One region of the Paenibacillus sp. EKM206P genome, then DNA from elsewhere that is predicted to be linked to it. Evidence: riboswitches for the same ligand, from Rfam matches in the RefSeq annotation. Region 1 holds a riboswitch; each other region holds the start of a gene.
What was found. A riboswitch is a leader RNA that binds a small molecule or an ion and turns the genes downstream of it on or off. The one in region 1 is predicted to bind cyclic di-AMP.

Region 1 (4,215 bases):
CAAGCGGTTATCTTTATACAGGACGGTATTATTATCGCTCATATATGTAAGTTAAAATAATTATAATATTTTTGTTTACAAATAGTTGATGAGAGAGTATAATAAATCTGTTGCCTCAATACATTATGATTTGCGGTCGTGGTGGAATGGCAGACACGCTATCTTGAGGGGGTAGTGGGCGTACGCCCGTGGAGGTTCGAGTCCTCTCGACCGCATTATATGCAAGACCTAGTTAAAAAAGCATCCTGACACGGTTTACGTGAAAGGGTGCTTTTTTTGTTAAGTATTTTTCGTTATATTCTTTAGTCACGGAAGCCACGGTTGCAACAGGTCGTTTATTAACTGTGATAATGAAGAATGTCAGTTTTGCTGCAAAAGCTTCTCTATATCTCCCGCCAGCTTATCTGGCGTGGTTTGCGGTGCATAGCGCTTAAATACGTTACCTTCTCTTGTAATTAAGAATTTAGTGAAATTCCATTTGATCGCTTTGGACCCTAATACCCCCGGAGCTGTTTGGGTCAGGTAGCGAAATAAGGGGTGTGCTTGATCGCCATTGACATCTGTCTTGGCGAACATCGGAAAGGTGACACCATAATTGATCTGGCAAAACTCGGAGATCTCCTCATTGGAACCTGGCTCTTGTTTGGCAAACTGGTTGCTGGGAAATCCCAAAATTTCGAGCCCCTGTTCATGATACTGGTCATATAGCTCTTGTAGCGCTTTGTATTGGGGGGTTAACCCACATTTGCTGGCAGTGTTCACGATAAGCAGAACGTTCCCTTCAAATGTGGATAACGGAATTTGTTTCCCTTGCAGGGTTTGCGCATCATATTCATAAACGGTCATAGCATCTCTCCTCATTCAATATTCAGCAATTAAATTTTAGACAATTTAAAGAAGGGTTGCAAGCCTGGAAAAGCTGTATAAAGCCTTCAGGCGCTGTAAAATCGTATTTTGCTCAAAACAGTAAATCGCACCGCAAATGGAGCGAATTAAGTTGTTTCTTCTTATAAAAGCGGGTTAAATCGGTGTTTAGCTGGTACATATAGCGTATTTTCTTCTCTTTTTACAAAAAAAGGCCAATAACGCTTTACCCTACGCCAATATTGACATGCTTGTCATTTTCAAAAAGGGATGAAAAACAGAGATTAAAGGAGATGTGAGAAGCATAGTTGCATTGTAAGCGTTATTATTAATCTTCTATGCTCTAAAGCCCGATTTATAACCCTGCAGTTGAGCTTTACAGTCTTCCATGCGCGGGTGTATGATTCAAGACGTAATTTCAAATTAACTTGAATGAAGCAACAACGAAATGTCTATAGCGCTGAATTTTGCAGTTGCAAAAGCGGGGGAACCAATCGAGACTGTACGGCTTCGGAAGCCGTGTGTCTCATGGGGTGAATTTTCCGGTCAAGTGCCAGAAATAGGGCGACTCTCACGTCCGAATCCGACAGCTAACCTCGTAAGCGTACAGGGAGAGGCAACAAACCGCCGTGTGCAGCCATGGTTTATTTTATCATGGATATGTCAGAAGCCGGAGGAAAGCCTTTTTCCTTCGGCTTCTTTTTGTTGTCTTTTTATACCGGGAGAGGAGCTACTGATGGAAGGTCGGTTAATTATTGTCACTGCACCGAATGAAGCGGGCAGAAGTTTTGTGAAATTGCTTATTTTCAAAAAATTGGCGTTTGCAGTTCTCACGAATAGCGCCCAGGAGGAACGACAGCTCAAAAAAATGGGTGTGGAGCACATTGTCCGCATCAATACCATGCAAGCGGGAAAATGGAATTTTCCAAAAAAAGAAATTGGTAGTGTGTATTTGTTCGAGAACAGCTTGAATCTGACTTGCCGTTTCCTGCAAATATGTCGACCACTAACATCGGAATCGATCTATGTTATTACACACGGCTGTAATCCACAAGGAATTTATCGGGGATTGGGAGCGGACCATGTGATCTACACATTGAACGGAGAGGTGGGTTTTCTGCTGAACGGATAAGCACTTATGACATAGTTGTTTTATGATTTTATGATGGAATAAGAATGGCGATCTGAGGATCGATACGGAGGGTATAAACATGATGGATATATACATGCTGCTCGTCATGGCTGTGAGTTATGGAGTGATACTGCTGTTTGTACGCTGGTGTGATGCGCAGACCTCTAAAGGAGGACGAAGAGGATGATCGTTATACTCGGGCTTACGGCTATTGTGTTTATGTATTTAATCTACGCACTCCTGAACCCTGAAAAGTTCTAGTCACTTGTAGGGATAGAGCGGGCGAAGAACAACAGATCTGAGCATTAAAGCATCATTGGTAGCAGGTTTTCGCAAACGTGTGCACTTCATAGATGGTCTAATCGGGTCTGTTGTTCCAAACGCAGGAGCATTTTGAAGGAGGAATAGAGGATGGAGCTGCTTCAAATTGGAATTGTGATCGTTATATTGCTGCTCTTGGTAAAGCCAATGGGTACATATATGTATCATGTATTCTCGAATGAACCGAATCGGACGGATCGGATTTTTGGCAGAACAGAAAAGCTGATTTATAAGGTAGTAGGCTTGAAGAAAGTGGAGAGCATGCGTTGGACTACGTATGTTATGAGTTTCATTGCTACGAACGTCGTGCTTGTGGCAATCAGCTACTTGCTGTTGCGTTTACAGGGAATGTTTCCCGGTAATCCGGCTGGAAACAGTAATATGGAAGCATCACTAGCTTTTAATACGGTAATCAGCTTTATGACGAATACGAATCTCCAACATTATAGCGGAGAAAGCGGGCTTACGTATCTGACACAGATGGCGTTCGTCACGATGATGATGTTCACTTCGGCTGCTTCCGGTTTTTCGGTTGCTGCGGCTTTTATGAGAGGATTGACGCGGCGCGGTGAAGGGATGGGCAATTTCTTTCAAGATTTTATTAAAGCTATTATAAGGATTTTCCTGCCGCTGGCCTTTGTGCTTACGCTGGTGCTGGTGGGATTGAAGATACCACAGACGCTACAGCCTACGGCGGATCTTACGACGCTGAGCGGAACACAACAGCAAATTTCTATGGGACCCATTGCTTCTCTGGAGTCCATCAAGCATTTGGGGACGAACGGGGGCGGTTATGCGGGAGCTAACTCTGCGCATCCTTTTGAAAATCCAAGTCCTTGGACGAACGTGCTGGAAATTTTGGCAATGTGGGTAATGCCGGCTTCGTTGCCGTATACCTTTGGATTGTTTGCCCGTAATCGTAAGCAGGGCTGGATTATTTTTAGCTCCATGATGGTATTGTTTCTAATTTTTCTATCCATTACGTATGTGTCTGAGAAGACAGGTAATCCGTTAATCCAGACACTGGGTGTGGATGCTTCTCAGGGAAGCATGGAAGGGAAAGAGGTTCGTTTCGGTATTGGACAATCGGCTTTATTCACTGCGGTCACAACAGCGGCAACGACAGGTTCGGTCAATAATATGCATGATACACTAACCCCGCTAGGTGGCATGGCTGCTTTGGGAGAAATGATGCTAAACGTCATTTTTGGCGGCAAGGGTGTCGGGCTGATGAATATGCTGATGTATGCGATTCTGGGTGTGTTTATATGCGGACTGATGGTCGGGAGAACTCCGGAATTTATGGGAAGGAAAATTGAAGGCAAGGAAATGAAGCTGATCGCCATTGCCATTTTGGTACATCCGTTTCTCATTCTCGTCCCAACTGCGCTTGCGTTTATGAGTCATTGGGGATATGATGCGGTCACTAACCCTGGCTATCACGGGTTGACTCAGGTGCTCTATGAATATGCGTCATCTGCCGCAAATAATGGTTCGGGGTTTGAAGGTCTTTCAGATAACAACGTATTCTGGAATGTAACAACGGGGATGGTTATGTTCTTCGGGCGATATGTATCTATGATTGCATTGTTGGCTGTGGCGGCTTCGTTGAATGCCAAAGCGCCGACTCCGGTGACGACGGGGACACTGCGCACGGACAACAAGTTATTTGGAGCCATTCTGATCGGAGTCGTGCTGCTGATTGGCGCGTTGACCTTTTTACCTGTCATCGTATTGGGACCTGTTGCTGAATTTTTGACCATGTGAAGAAGAAAATGAGAATGGATGAACGGGGTGTTTGACCATGAAGGAACAACGCAAACACATGCTGGACAGAAGCATCTTGAAGCATGCGATCAAGGATAGCTTTATAAAATTAAATCCGATGATGATGATGA
Region 2 (4,215 bases), on a different contig from region 1:
CCGTAATCCTTCGTTCCAGGAGACGCAGCCATACGCTCAGCCACTTCTTTTTGGATCATAACGACGATATTCTCCAAAGGGAGCTTGTCCTCCAGTAGCCTCATCAGAATCGGTGTAGTAACGTAATACGGCAGATTAGCCACGACACTTACTTTACTCACGTCTGCAAAATCAGCTGCAAACACCTCGCGTAAATCCAGCTTCAGCACGTCTCCATGACGTACCTTCACATGCTCATAAGGGGCCAACACTTCTTCGAGAATTGGCAGTAGCCGCTGGTCAATCTCGACAGCGGTAACTACCTTGGCCGATTGCGCCAGCTTCTCAGTCAAAGCGCCAATCCCAGGACCAATCTCAAGTGCGCCCTTCGTCTCATCCAATCCGGCAGCATTCACAATCTTATTGAGAATATTTTGATCAATCAGGAAATTTTGTCCCAAACTCTTTTTGAACGAAAAACCGTGCCGTTGAATAATTTCCTTTGTACGCCGCGGTGTTGCTATATCTTGAATTCCTGTCATACGGATATCACAATCCTTCACTTTCAATTTGTGCCAGCGCTCCGGCAAATTCCTCGCGGCTGATCTGAAATACAGAGAGCCGTTTATGTAGCTGCTTTCCGTTACAATAACCAATACCCAGCACATTCCCTAAGGCCATACGGCGTGCAGCAGCATTGGGGTGGGTGATAAGTCCAGCATCAATCAGGTCCGCCCACTCAATCAGCGGGTCGGCGCCTTCTACTGTCGTATGAACCCGTGCGAGAGCGTGTCTGATCGCTTCCGGTGAGGCATTCTCCACACCAATATCTCCTTTGCGCGTCGCTTCTGCCTCGGGTATAAAGGCCTGCTTGCAGCCGGGTACCTTGGAAGCGATAATCTTACGGATGCGCTCCCCTGCATGATCGGGATCGGTTAAAATGATGACCCCCCGCCGCTCCTGCGCCAATGCAATTTTACGCAGCGTCATTTTATTAATGGCTGAGCCGCCAGTTTCTATCGTATCCGCTTCAACAGCGCGGCGAATGGCCACCGTATCATCCCGGCCCTCTACCACGATCACTTCCTTGATCATTTGCATTTCCCTCCACTGCTACACAGCAAGCTATATTTATCTTTCCCTGCTTTTGAAAACAAAATAAGAAGAGGATATCCTCTTCTTAGCATGGCATAACTATGTTGTTAATACTATCGCATTGCCCTCAACATACACAACCTGTTTTAGTTGATTTCAGGCTTTACCGGTCCGATAACATATACGGTTTTACCGTGCTTACGACCAAATTGGTTGGCTCGGCTCAAACTCTCATAATACACATCGATTTTGTGGCCTTTAATCGCGCCACCGGTATCCTCCGCACGGCGGAAGCCCACCCCTTCGATATACACCCACCAGCCGATTGGAATTATACTCGGATCGACAGCGATGGTACGGCCTTCCGTCACGCGCGTGCCGGATGCAGTACGTGTACCGATACCTGGCTCCTGTGAGGAATACGCCGTCATGGAGACATTTTGTAAAACTTTGCTATATTTAAAATTGACGCCTGCTTTACGGACAGCACTGCCCGAACTAACCGTTGTTGTCTTAACCGCATCATTGGGACCGACGGAAGCAGCAAGAACGACCGGCTTTTTCTTCGTTCCTACCGCAATAACCTTATCCACACGGTTCTGTGCAACTTCCTTGTTAACCAGCTGTTTGGATACCAACTTTCCATCATGATATACCTTTTGAACGTGCTGGACTACCACACCCGATTTGCCGCTTTGAATGACCCGATTATCGCCTTTATAAAGACTTGGATCAGCCGTTTTGATGACCTGATAAGGCACCTGTTTTTTCTGTTCGACCTGCTGTTTCTTCACACGGACGATTTTTATGTCCATGTTAGACGAAACAGAGGCATCCAACGCAGGATAAACTTTATCCGTTGACGATAATTTATAGCCCGAGGTACGAATGGCACCTTCTACTGTATTTTCTGTTGTGTACAGCTTTTTCGTCTCATTGCCTGAAGATACTTTAACTTGATTGGCACGTTTAATGACTACGCGGTCCCCATCCTGTACTGCTCCATTTAGCGGCATAGAAATTGTATCATGCGGCTGAAGTGAAATGGAATGCTCGCTCAGCAAATCTTGAAGCTTGGATTCCCGGGTTTCTACCGCAGATGCCTTGCCATCAATGACAAAAAAGACTTGTTTTTTAGATTGCGTGTACATCAGAATTGAAATCATAATCGTTAGCGCGATTAGAAAAATAGCAACCAAAGCAGCCTGGCGCACATTCTCTTGCTTCCAACGCAATACGTAAGACATGCTGGATGAGCGTGACTCATGGGTCTCCTCTTTTTGGAAAATGCCCATTTCCTCCGTCCTCCTTACATAGCCCGCCGTCTGGAGTATGACATAGTTGAGATTTGACGTGACTATAACAGATTTTCTACAAGACAAGCCCAAACTGCGACTGTCCTGCACCATGTACCCGTCTTCGCGGCATGCTGTCCTCCCCTGTTTAACCACAGTATGATGACAGATTTTCTTTTATTCACAACAAAAAAAGCCAAAGAAAGAGACTAGAGAGCTCTTTCGTGGCTTCCGGCATGTGTGAATATGCGGGAAAACTCATGCACGAGATGGCTTCTCTCTTGTTACGCTTACGGGGTTAGCTGTCGGGTTCGGACGTAGAGAGTCGCCCTAGCTTGGGTCAACCGCTCATGGCGGTCGCCTTCACATTCACCCCGAAGACCCAGAAAGAAATCGAAATACGGCTCCTCCACCTGTTCAATCCCATCCGGGAAAAGAAATTAGGTCGAGCCGGCTGGCGGAAGGGACGTTCCCTTCTTGCACATACGCCGGACGTACTGTAAGCCATATCGGTTCCCCCGTTCCCTGTAAAAGGGACTCAGCGAGACTGGTTCATGAAATGACTTGTTGATGTTTACATTCAAACAACAATTCACTGAAAAGATGATATCCTGTTTCTATGCATGTTGTAAAGCAGGTTTCAAGTACATTTTTCAAAATATTCGGTTAAAATATTGTAATATTCTCGAGTTTCCTGCAACAAATTCATGATTAGCTTCGTCTATCTCTTTATTTTGATCGATTTCTTCGCTTTTTTATTGAATGTCAAATCGTTCCAAGGCATTTTGGGTCGTTATTGACACTAATTCCTCCACTGTAATCCCCTTGATTTGGGCTGCAGCCTCTGCTACCAGTCTCACATGCGCAGACTCATTTCGCTTCCCGCGAAATGGATGCGGCGTCAGGTAGGGCGCGTCCGTTTCAATGAGCAGACGGTCCAGTGGCACCTGTGCGAGCACCTCTTTTGGCTGCTTGGCATTTTTAAACGTTATTGGACCACCGAAGGAAAGGTGAAATCCCATATCCAGCACCATTTTGGCTGTCTCCCAGCTCCCAGAAAAGGAGTGCATGACTCCGCCAATCTCACTCGCTTTTTCCTCACGCAAAATCCTAACAATATCTTCATGGGCATCCCGGTTATGAATAACAATGGGCATTTTGAGCTCACGAGCCAGACCAATTTGATTTCGAAACACCCGATGCTGAATATCCTTCGGTGATGTATCCCAATAATAATCCAGACCGATCTCTCCGATGGCTACGACCTTCTTATGACTACATAACGATGCAATCCATTCTAAATCGTCCTCTTGCATTGTAATCGCATCCTGTGGGTGCCATCCAACTGCCGCATAAATAAAATCATACGTCTCGGCCAATTTCATGGTGGATGGAATGGTCTCACGATTAAATCCGATATTGATCATCCGCGTTACTCCTGATTCGACAGCACGTGCTATAACTTCTTCACGATCTTCGTCAAATTGTGGCGCATCCAAGTGAGTATGAGTGTCGAATAAATCCAAGGTTTACATCTCCTTTTTTTACTTACATTTCTATATAGTTGTCTATTCTTTGACAAAATAATTCCTTATTTCGGCAGGAAGCCTGTCTTTTACCGCGTTCAATTTATTCTGGGGAAAATACATATGATATTTTCCTCGGTGGATACCACTTATGGAGCGCACAATTTCCGAAACTTCGGATATTTCACTCACCTCGCCCTGACGTCCAAGCAGTAAAATCTGGTTGTCCGTCGAGCCACCCTGCCGAAACACATCATAAGGAAGATCCGTCGGAAAATCAATTTCAAAATCATATTCAGGGTGCAAACCAGCCTCTTCCA
Region 3 (4,215 bases), on a different contig from region 1:
TTTGGCTACGACCTTTTTCACACCCAGCTCCTTCAGCAAAATGGCGGTCAGGATGCTTACCTGGATGTCATCACCAATAGCAACAATGCCGCAATCGAAATTACGGATGCCCAGTGATCGCAATGAGTCTTCATCGGTAGCGTCCGCCACGACAGTATGTGTCAACATCTCACTCATACTGTCCACAACATCCTCATTCCGGTCAATGCCTAGCACCTCGCACCCCATATCCACCAATTGCAAAGCTAGGCTTGAGCCAAACCGCCCCAAGCCAATAACTACAAACTGCTGCGTTTTCATGTCTACTCGAAAACTCCCTTATCCTATAATCATTTTACCTTCCGGATGACGATATAATTCTTTACCCTTTTTCGGCCCCAGTGCATAAGCTAGCGTGAGTGGCCCCAGTCTACCTGCAAACATCGTCAGGGTAATCACCAGCTTGCCTATGACTGTCAAATCAGGTGTAAGCCCCATCGACAGCCCCACCGTACCAAACGCAGACACCGTCTCGAACAAGATCATCAGAAAATGATGATCTTCGGTTGCTGACAAAATCATCGTCACCCCGATCACGAACAGCAGCCCCAGCAGTGTAATGGTCAAAGCCTTGTAAATTCGTCCCTGCGCAAGTCGATACCTGAACAGCACAATATCTTCCCGCCCCCGCAGCATCGAAATCACTGCTCCAATGAGCAGCGCGAATGTTGTGGTCTTAATCCCGCCTCCAGTGGAGCCAGGAGAAGCCCCGATAAACATGAGTATGATGATAAAAAACTGCGTAGCCTGCCGCAAGCCTGCAATGTCCAGTGTATTGGCACCTGCGGTACGGGGAGTAACAGACTGGAATAAAGATCCCAGCAGTTTACCACCCCAATCAAGCGAGCCAAGAGTCTTTGGATTCGTAAACTCAAACACAAAAATCACGAGCGTGCCGACTACAATCATAGCGCCCGTCATGCTGAGTACCACCTTGGTATGCAAGGACAGTCTCTTGCGCTTGCGATATTCTGCCAGGTCTGACATCACTACAAAACCAATGCCGCCTGAAATAATCAAAAACATGGCTGTAAAATTAACAATCGGATCATATACATAACCTGTCAAGCTGCGAAATTCACCGAATAAATCAAAACCAGCATTGTTAAACATGGAGATGGCATGCCAGATTCCAAAATAAATCGCCCTGCCTACGGGCATATCAAAGGACCAGCGAACCGAGAATATCGTAGCGCATACGCCTTCAATAACCAGTGAGTACAGTAATACCTTACGGATTAACCCGACAATTCCCTCTACAGAAGTCTGATTCATCGCTTCCTGCAAAATGAGACGCTCCCGCAGGGAAATCCGACGCTTGAACACCAGTGCAATCAAGGTAGCCATGGTCATAAAGCCTAGGCCGCCGATCTGAATGAGCGCCACGATAACAACTTGACCAAAGGTTGTAAAAAAGGTCCCCGTATCCTTTACGACAAGCCCTGTAACACAGGTCGCGGAAGCGGCAGTAAACAAAGCGTCTACAAACGCAAGTGGCTTTCCTGTTGTATTGGAGATCGGCAGCATTAACAATAAACTACCTATTAGAATGATAATGGCAAAGCCCGCAACGAATATCTGCGGTGGAGAAAGCCGGAGCCAGCTTGCATTGGGATTCATCTATTCATCACTTCTCTCCTAATCCTTAAAACTATAAAAACAGTGATTTAATACGGTGTAAGCTCGCTACGCGTTCCATTTGATCTTCCGATCGTCGTTGCCCCTGAATTTTTTGATTTTTCCAAACCTTAGTTAACTATAATTAGCATTCCCTGAATACAGGAAGAATGCATGTCAAGCACTACTCGGTCCCCTGTGCTATTGGCGGGCAGTAGCGAAGGGGGCAGAATTGTTCTGAAGAAGCGAAGCGTTTGCCTTTATCTCCGGATTTTAACCATTAAAGGGGGTATACAATCAAAAAATCCGGGGATAACAGCAATCGGAAGAATAATCTGCACCCGCAGCGGTCTATCTAACCAATCCAAACACTTTTATACGCACAAAAAAAGACACCGGAAAACCGAGTGCCTGACTTGGTTCCTGCTCATAGCCTACGAGGTTAGCTGACGGATTCGGGCAGCACAGTATGCCCTATTTACACTTCCGATCCACCAGTGATCGGCTGTAAAATTCACCCCAGTAACATGGTTCCCCCGTTTTCCCATAGAAATTCGGCTCAACTGTATATCATTACCTATGTATTTTATAGGCATTGCCTCAAGATTATAATCCTTCTATATCCAGATCACAAAACCGATTTCGTCGAAAAAACGTGAAATTGGCTTTATTTTGCGAATGGGCATCGTTTAATCGCAGCTTATCTTATTTTATTGGAACTTTAAAGTGCTTTCACTCTATTTTCATGAATATCGCTGGTCTGTTGGCGGGAACCTGTGCAGTATGATATCTTTAATGGATGTTCTTATTTACAGATTAAGGAGGAAACTCATGAATCCTATCGGGAAACCGGTCGTGCTCACGGCCAACTTCAAAAAATTAGGCTTGCTGGGCGGGATTGGCCTGATTTGCTTTTTTATCTTTCAATTGCTTATTCCCTCGCTTAGCAATCCGAGTCCAGAATCAGTAATGAATGCAAAGGTCATCAGCAAACAAGAAGCGGTCATACACGCATTGGACTTCGCCCGCTCCGAGCTGGGATATACTGAATCACAGCCAGAGAAGCCTCTGGTGACCTATCAGGCCGAAACAGATTTGTACGGTTATTTATCTAGAGAAAAACTGCTTCAACAGTACGACCGTACATGGAAGAAAAATTACCCTTACGAAACCTTTCGGGTCGATCTGCCTGAATCCTCAGCGAAGAGCAAGCTGCAAATTCATGTAGATTTATCCACTGGGAAGGTCGTTAGTTTTAAACGGATCACCTCCAGCACCAATTACACGCAGGCTGATATTTCTACGGATGAACAAGCACGTAACAGGCTTGTACGTGTGGCTGAGGACGGCATGACGCTTGAAGCCAAGGAGCAGGCGGCCGCTGTATGGGTGAAGCGCTTTGGCTTTAAGCCGTCGGACTTGAAGCTCGCGACCACTGAACAAGAAGGCGGATTAAAGTATACCGTAGACGATAAAAAAATTGGCGCCTCGGTACTTACACTGGCTTTTACTTTTGAAGACGGTGATGTTCGCTCCTTCACTCAAAGCTTTTCGGCCCCGTCATCCTATACCGATTATATCGAAAAGCAAACATTTTGGGCGAATTGGATGACCTATGCGGGTTATGCCCTATTTAGCTTTGTGCTGGGTGTACTTGCCATTGTGTATGCGTCACTCACCCGACGACATACTTCATTTGTACGCGGCATTGTTCTATCCGTTATATACTTTATTGCTAGTATAGCTGGGACCATGAACATGCTGCCTTTATTGCAAGCAGAAGCAGGCGGTAAGGGCATGCTTATATTTCTTATGGTTTTCCAGATTGGTGTTACCTTCGTCATGGCTGTAGCGCTCTACTTCTCCTTGGTCGGCGGTGACGGACTTATGCGTCAGGTTGGACTGAATGCATGGCCACGTGCGAAAGAGCCGGGCTACGGGCTGTATGTGCTTCGCAGTATGTATGTTGGCTACTTGTGGGCCTTTATTTTGCTCGGGGTACAATCCATTTTATTCTTTATACTGGAGCGCACATTTAATACATTCTCCACCACAGATGCCACGCAATCCCCTTACAATATGGCTTATCCATGGCTACTGCCGATTATGGCCTGGATGGCAGGTATTGGTGAAGAGACTGTCTACCGTCTGTTTGGTATTCCGATGGTCAAAAAAATAGTGAAAAATACTTTTGTTGCTTGTCTGATCACCACGCTGATTTGGGCACTGGGACATACACTTTATCCGATCTATCCAGTGATTTCCAGACCTATTGAGCTGACTTTTCTTGGTTTGCTGTTCAGTTTTGTGTTCCTGCGTTACGGCTTTATTGCCGCCATGTTCAGCCACGTTATTTTTGACAGCATTCTAATGGGACTTAGTGTGATGAGTCTGGGAGATACTGTGAACGTGAGCGCGGGCCTATTCTGGATCTTACTTCCAGCCATTGTGGGTTACATCATTTATTGGTTTAGTCCTAAAAAGCCGAATCGAATGATGTTTGAACCTATACAAAAAGAGGAGTCGCATTCTACGACTCCTCCTCCCGAAGGGCAGCTA
Region 4 (4,215 bases), on a different contig from region 1:
GCATGGACGTGAGTATGAACAAATTTTGAACGATTTGACAGAGGCTGTGGGGCGCATCCCAGATAGCTATGAATTTTTTGAGATGGAAGCAGAAGATTGGGACAGGCTGGACCCGGCGGGACGTCAGGAAGTCAATGAAGCTTTGGCAGAAGACTTATTTTATGCACTGGGTACAGAGCCCACAATCACTGTAGGGAGTGGCGTTGTGATCTATGAGCCGGAGCAGCATCGTATCTATGTACTGATTGGGGACGAGGAGCTGACGTCAGTCCCTTTGATTTGAGGTCCGTCTTATGGATTTATCAACGGGGCCGTGGTAATATGTACACCAATATATCGTAGTTTTGGCCGTATTTAAGCGGTCGAAAGGCTTCCGTATAAACGGGGAGGAGTTCGTAACATGCCTTTTACACAAGAAGAGATTGAAGCACATCTGGAGAAACTGGAGGGCTGGGAGCTGGAGGAAGGACGTTGGATCGTTCGGAAATATAATTTTTCCAGTTTTATGAAAGGGATTGCATTCGTGGATGAAGTTGCCGCTATATCTGAAGCATTCAATCATCATCCATTTATTACGATTGATTACAAGACCGTGACTCTGCGTTTGACCTCTTGGGACGATGGCGGTATTATGGCCGTGGATATTAAGGAAGCCCAACAATATAATGAAGCTTTTGAAAAAATGCGTAGCAGTCATTGAGCTTGTAATGATCTGTCGTATGATGATAAAAGCGCCTTCGCTATACAACATCGTGGTTGTATGCCGAAGGCGCTTTTATCATAGAACCTGGGTTGGGTGCTCGGGACGATATACCATACAATAAAATGGTTTCTTCCCGTCGGGGGTCTGGCGTTCATAGGTATCTGTAAGCTCAAATCCAGCCGCCTTGTAGGCCCGGATAGCGCGCCCATTCCAAGTAAGCACCTCTAGATCAATTTCATTCTTCGGGTTGCGTCGTTGGGCTTCCTCTGCAATGGCACGGACAAAATCAGAGCCTTTGCCATGTCCGCATCTTTCAGGATGCATGCCAAGACCTAGCCGGGTCACACCGATCATAGGAAAATATTGAGCAAATCCCATCAGCTTGTTCTCTTCATCCAGTACGGCAACATATTGCTCTTGGCGAAGCGTGGGACTTCCAAATTCGACCTCAAGCGCCTTCATTTGTTCCCAGGGGAGCCAACCGTATATGTTATAAGGTGGATCATAGCGCCACTCACAGATTGCAGCCGCTTGATGCTCGTCCATCGGTACGATCCGATAGTTGGATATTGAGGCCGGCATGTGTTCCATCCTCCTTTTACAGGTGCTTCAATCATTAACAACAGATTGTAGACAAGTTGCAGGGGAATAGCAAGCGTGTTTATTTTATACCCAAGACGGGTATACATTCAATAAGAAGGAATTACTGCTCATATGCTCCCCCAGCGGTGACGGTAAAACCGACGATGTTCGCTAAAATTGAAACCTTTTGAGGTGTCAGTTCGTCAGTAAAGATAATCATTGCTGATGTTGTGGACATAAAAAGCCGCAATTCGATTCCGGCAGAATCAAATTGCGGCTAGAGTTAGCTTGCTGTGCGTTAGTTATTCTACGTTGTCGTCATCAGGAATATCTGAAGCTACAGAATGGTAAGCGTCTGTGCTCATAATTCTTTTTGCACCGACATAGCGGTTAGCGTAATAATTTTCGTTCAGTGAGCTAACTACTACACCACGTGAAGTCGAGGAGTGGGCAAATTTCCCTTCACCTACGAAGATACCTACATGGGAAATGCCTCTTCCTGTGGTGTTGAAGAACACCAGGTCCCCAGGCCTCATTTCATCGCGGGATACAGAAGATCCCATTTTGAATTGTGATCCAGATTGATGCGGAAGTTTAATTCCCAGTTTGTTGAATACATACATTGTGAAGCCGGAGCAATCGAATCCCTCGAGTGTAGTGCCTCCGCTTCTGTAGTTCGTTCCTTTGGCATCTTGGATGACCTGGTCCATCTTGGAGTCTGCAAATGCACTGCCGCCACCGAATGTAAAAGATGTAAAGGCAATGGCAAGACTCATAGCTGCGATCGTTAGCTTCTTCTTCAAAAAAAATATACCCCTTCCAATGCCTGCGAGGTTAGCTTAAGGATTCGGTAGAAGGTTCCCCTATGACCACTCTGTTGCGAGATCAATTCACCCAAACTGGTTCCCCCGCTTCCTAGGTGCCAGGAATTAGGCTTTACTTAAGATGTGCACCTTGGAGAGCAGTATTCACAATAACGATATTTTTGAGATAAAGGTTACAATAAAGATTACAAAGTTGTTACTATCAGTTCACTGCGATTATTGTAACAAAGTCGGCTGGCTTTGGCAAATGTTTCATTGCAAAAAGTTACAAAAAAAATCTGCTCCTAATGTCCCAGGAACAGATCTTGTTAACAGTATTCAGTTATGTGCCGTTTGCGCGGTTATGCATAAAGTTTTTTCGACAGACGGAAATGAAGTGATTAACATAAAGGAAGGGCTTAGCTTCTACTGGAGATATCGGTATGCCATAGTCTGTACTGCGAACTGATATGCCACAGCCTGACCAGACTAGTAACAAAATGATACGATTGTTGGAGAATGAGCGCGAGCATGCCAGTCCAAATCATTGCCACGGTGCCAAATAGACCGAAGACCAGCAGCACACAAGCACCGAGCAAAAGGGATATACCGACAGCTGGGAGAAGCTGGCGAAAGAAGGCGAGCAGGGACGATAGTATGGCGTGACCACCGACAGTGCCTAGTTGCATATACAGGATGCACTGCCGAATGAACCATCCGTATGCCATCCATCCCATGGCATAGGGCAACAAGTGCAGCAGGTAAGAGGGAGATTGAAGCGTACCTGCTACAATAGGGTAGAGTCTCGGTACTACCCAAAAGGCGGGAATCAGCAGCAGTCCCAACTCGATGATGTAATACAACAGCGACGACATGCCATGGCGTTTCATACCTTTGAAAAAGGACAGGCTTTGCGGCTCAGTCGCATCGGTATGCAGGCTTTGATATATTCCGGCTCTAATGAAGGGAGTGATTAGTATGCGTAGTACAGTCGCCCCTAGTAGTATCCACAAATACACATGTACTTCCCGGCTGTCCATCAGAGCAATCTGGCTCTCCATCCAAAACAAGGTCTGTCCCAGCTCGTTTTGACCCTGATCAGGATAACGGAGCAATAGCGGGATAACGGCAGACTGCACCAGTCGATAGAGAAACACCCCCCACAGTAGTCGATACAGAAATAAAATGATAACGATATAGAATCGTATGCGCACCAGCGCCCAGCCCTCTTTTATAACAGTCCGCATCTATAGACACCTCACCATGACAGACTTCCAAGCAGTGTCTCCAACAGCTTGGTTACACTTATACTCCAACGGGTTTGTTGCTTTTCGTCCAATTCGGCTTTTAGGGTATTGTTAATATGCTTGTTCTCCAGTGCAATGGTATATAGGGGATCAAGGGTTACATAGGAAACGGGAGAAGTACTTTTGATCCGAAAAGTTGTGCTTTTGCCCGCACCGTCCCAAGCCTTGAATTTCGTGGTTCCATCCTTGAAGGTAAATTGGACAGGGATCTTGGGATAATCCGCCCCTTTTTTGCTGACCGTCACGACTGCTTCATATCCATTCTCCAGCTTGTGGTTTGTGATGTGATCCACTGAAAAGTCCGCCATCTGGCCGTCATATACATACTGTTCAAAATAGTGGCTCCATGAGCGTCCGGTGACTCTCTCCACGATACGTTGAAAATCCTGTGAGGACGGATGCTTAAATCGGTACGTCTGGACGTAGGTCCGCATAATGCGATCCATTTTTTTTATACCCACCTGACGTTCAATGCCCCGTAGTACCAGCTTGCCTCGAGAGTAGGCATTTTGCGCGTACTCAGCAGCCGAGCCGTACTTCCATGACTCACGGTTTAGCGGCTGTGGGGAGGATACCTGTCCCGATTGTAATGGCAAGTTGGGGGTAAGCCCATATTCTTGCTCCATAAGTCGCTCCTCTGCATAGGAGGTGAAGCCTTCATCCAGCCACGGCTCCTCAAATTCATTATTGGCTACCATTCCATAGAAATATTGATGTCCAATCTCATGAACTAATGTCCGTTCCAGACTATAGCCAGGATTGAGATTACCCGCAGCAGCGGCCGTGATGAGTGTCGGATACTCCATGCCGCCAGCTCCAT

Region 2: linked by a shared signal. The riboswitch ahead of G9G53_RS24105 (3D domain-containing protein) and the one ahead of G9G53_RS01585 (hypothetical protein) in region 1 are both predicted to bind cyclic di-AMP.
Region 3: linked by a shared signal. The riboswitch ahead of G9G53_RS14590 (TrkH family potassium uptake protein) and the one ahead of G9G53_RS01585 (hypothetical protein) in region 1 are both predicted to bind cyclic di-AMP.
Region 4: linked by a shared signal. The riboswitch ahead of G9G53_RS23020 (C40 family peptidase) and the one ahead of G9G53_RS01585 (hypothetical protein) in region 1 are both predicted to bind cyclic di-AMP.

What each region holds. Positions count from the first base shown of each region.
Region 1 covers NZ_JAAMNQ010000001.1:322,544-326,758, forward strand. The annotation lists tRNA gene G9G53_RS01575 (tRNA-Leu) at 133-215, shown strand; gene G9G53_RS01580 (glutathione peroxidase) at 361-846, opposite strand; cyclic di-AMP (ydaO/yuaA leader) riboswitch at 1,313-1,485, shown strand; gene G9G53_RS01585 (hypothetical protein) at 1,601-1,996, shown strand; gene G9G53_RS26860 (potassium-transporting ATPase subunit F) at 2,180-2,257, shown strand; gene kdpA (potassium-transporting ATPase subunit KdpA) at 2,408-4,084, shown strand; gene kdpB (potassium-transporting ATPase subunit KdpB) at 4,122-4,215, shown strand, end outside.
Region 2 covers NZ_JAAMNQ010000018.1:80,523-84,737, forward strand. The annotation lists gene rsmA (16S rRNA (adenine(1518)-N(6)/adenine(1519)-N(6))-dimethyltransferase RsmA) at 1-521, opposite strand, end outside; gene rnmV (ribonuclease M5) at 529-1,074, opposite strand; gene G9G53_RS24105 (3D domain-containing protein) at 1,221-2,369, opposite strand; cyclic di-AMP (ydaO/yuaA leader) riboswitch at 2,641-2,923, opposite strand; gene G9G53_RS24110 (TatD family hydrolase) at 3,125-3,895, opposite strand; gene G9G53_RS24115 (HD domain-containing protein) at 3,938-4,215, opposite strand, start outside.
Region 3 covers NZ_JAAMNQ010000006.1:107,492-111,706, reverse strand. The annotation lists gene G9G53_RS14595 (potassium channel family protein) at 1-300, opposite strand, end outside; gene G9G53_RS14590 (TrkH family potassium uptake protein) at 319-1,659, opposite strand; cyclic di-AMP (ydaO/yuaA leader) riboswitch at 2,073-2,226, opposite strand; gene G9G53_RS14585 (CPBP family intramembrane glutamic endopeptidase) at 2,488-4,215, shown strand, end outside; gene uvrC (excinuclease ABC subunit UvrC) at 4,187-4,215, opposite strand, start outside.
Region 4 covers NZ_JAAMNQ010000015.1:76,568-80,782, forward strand. The annotation lists gene G9G53_RS23005 (hypothetical protein) at 1-283, shown strand, start outside; gene G9G53_RS23010 (4a-hydroxytetrahydrobiopterin dehydratase) at 401-700, shown strand; gene G9G53_RS23015 (GNAT family N-acetyltransferase) at 779-1,285, opposite strand; gene G9G53_RS23020 (C40 family peptidase) at 1,588-2,088, opposite strand; cyclic di-AMP (ydaO/yuaA leader) riboswitch at 2,094-2,231, opposite strand; gene G9G53_RS23025 (hypothetical protein) at 2,508-3,335, opposite strand; gene G9G53_RS23030 (M1 family metallopeptidase) at 3,347-4,215, opposite strand, start outside.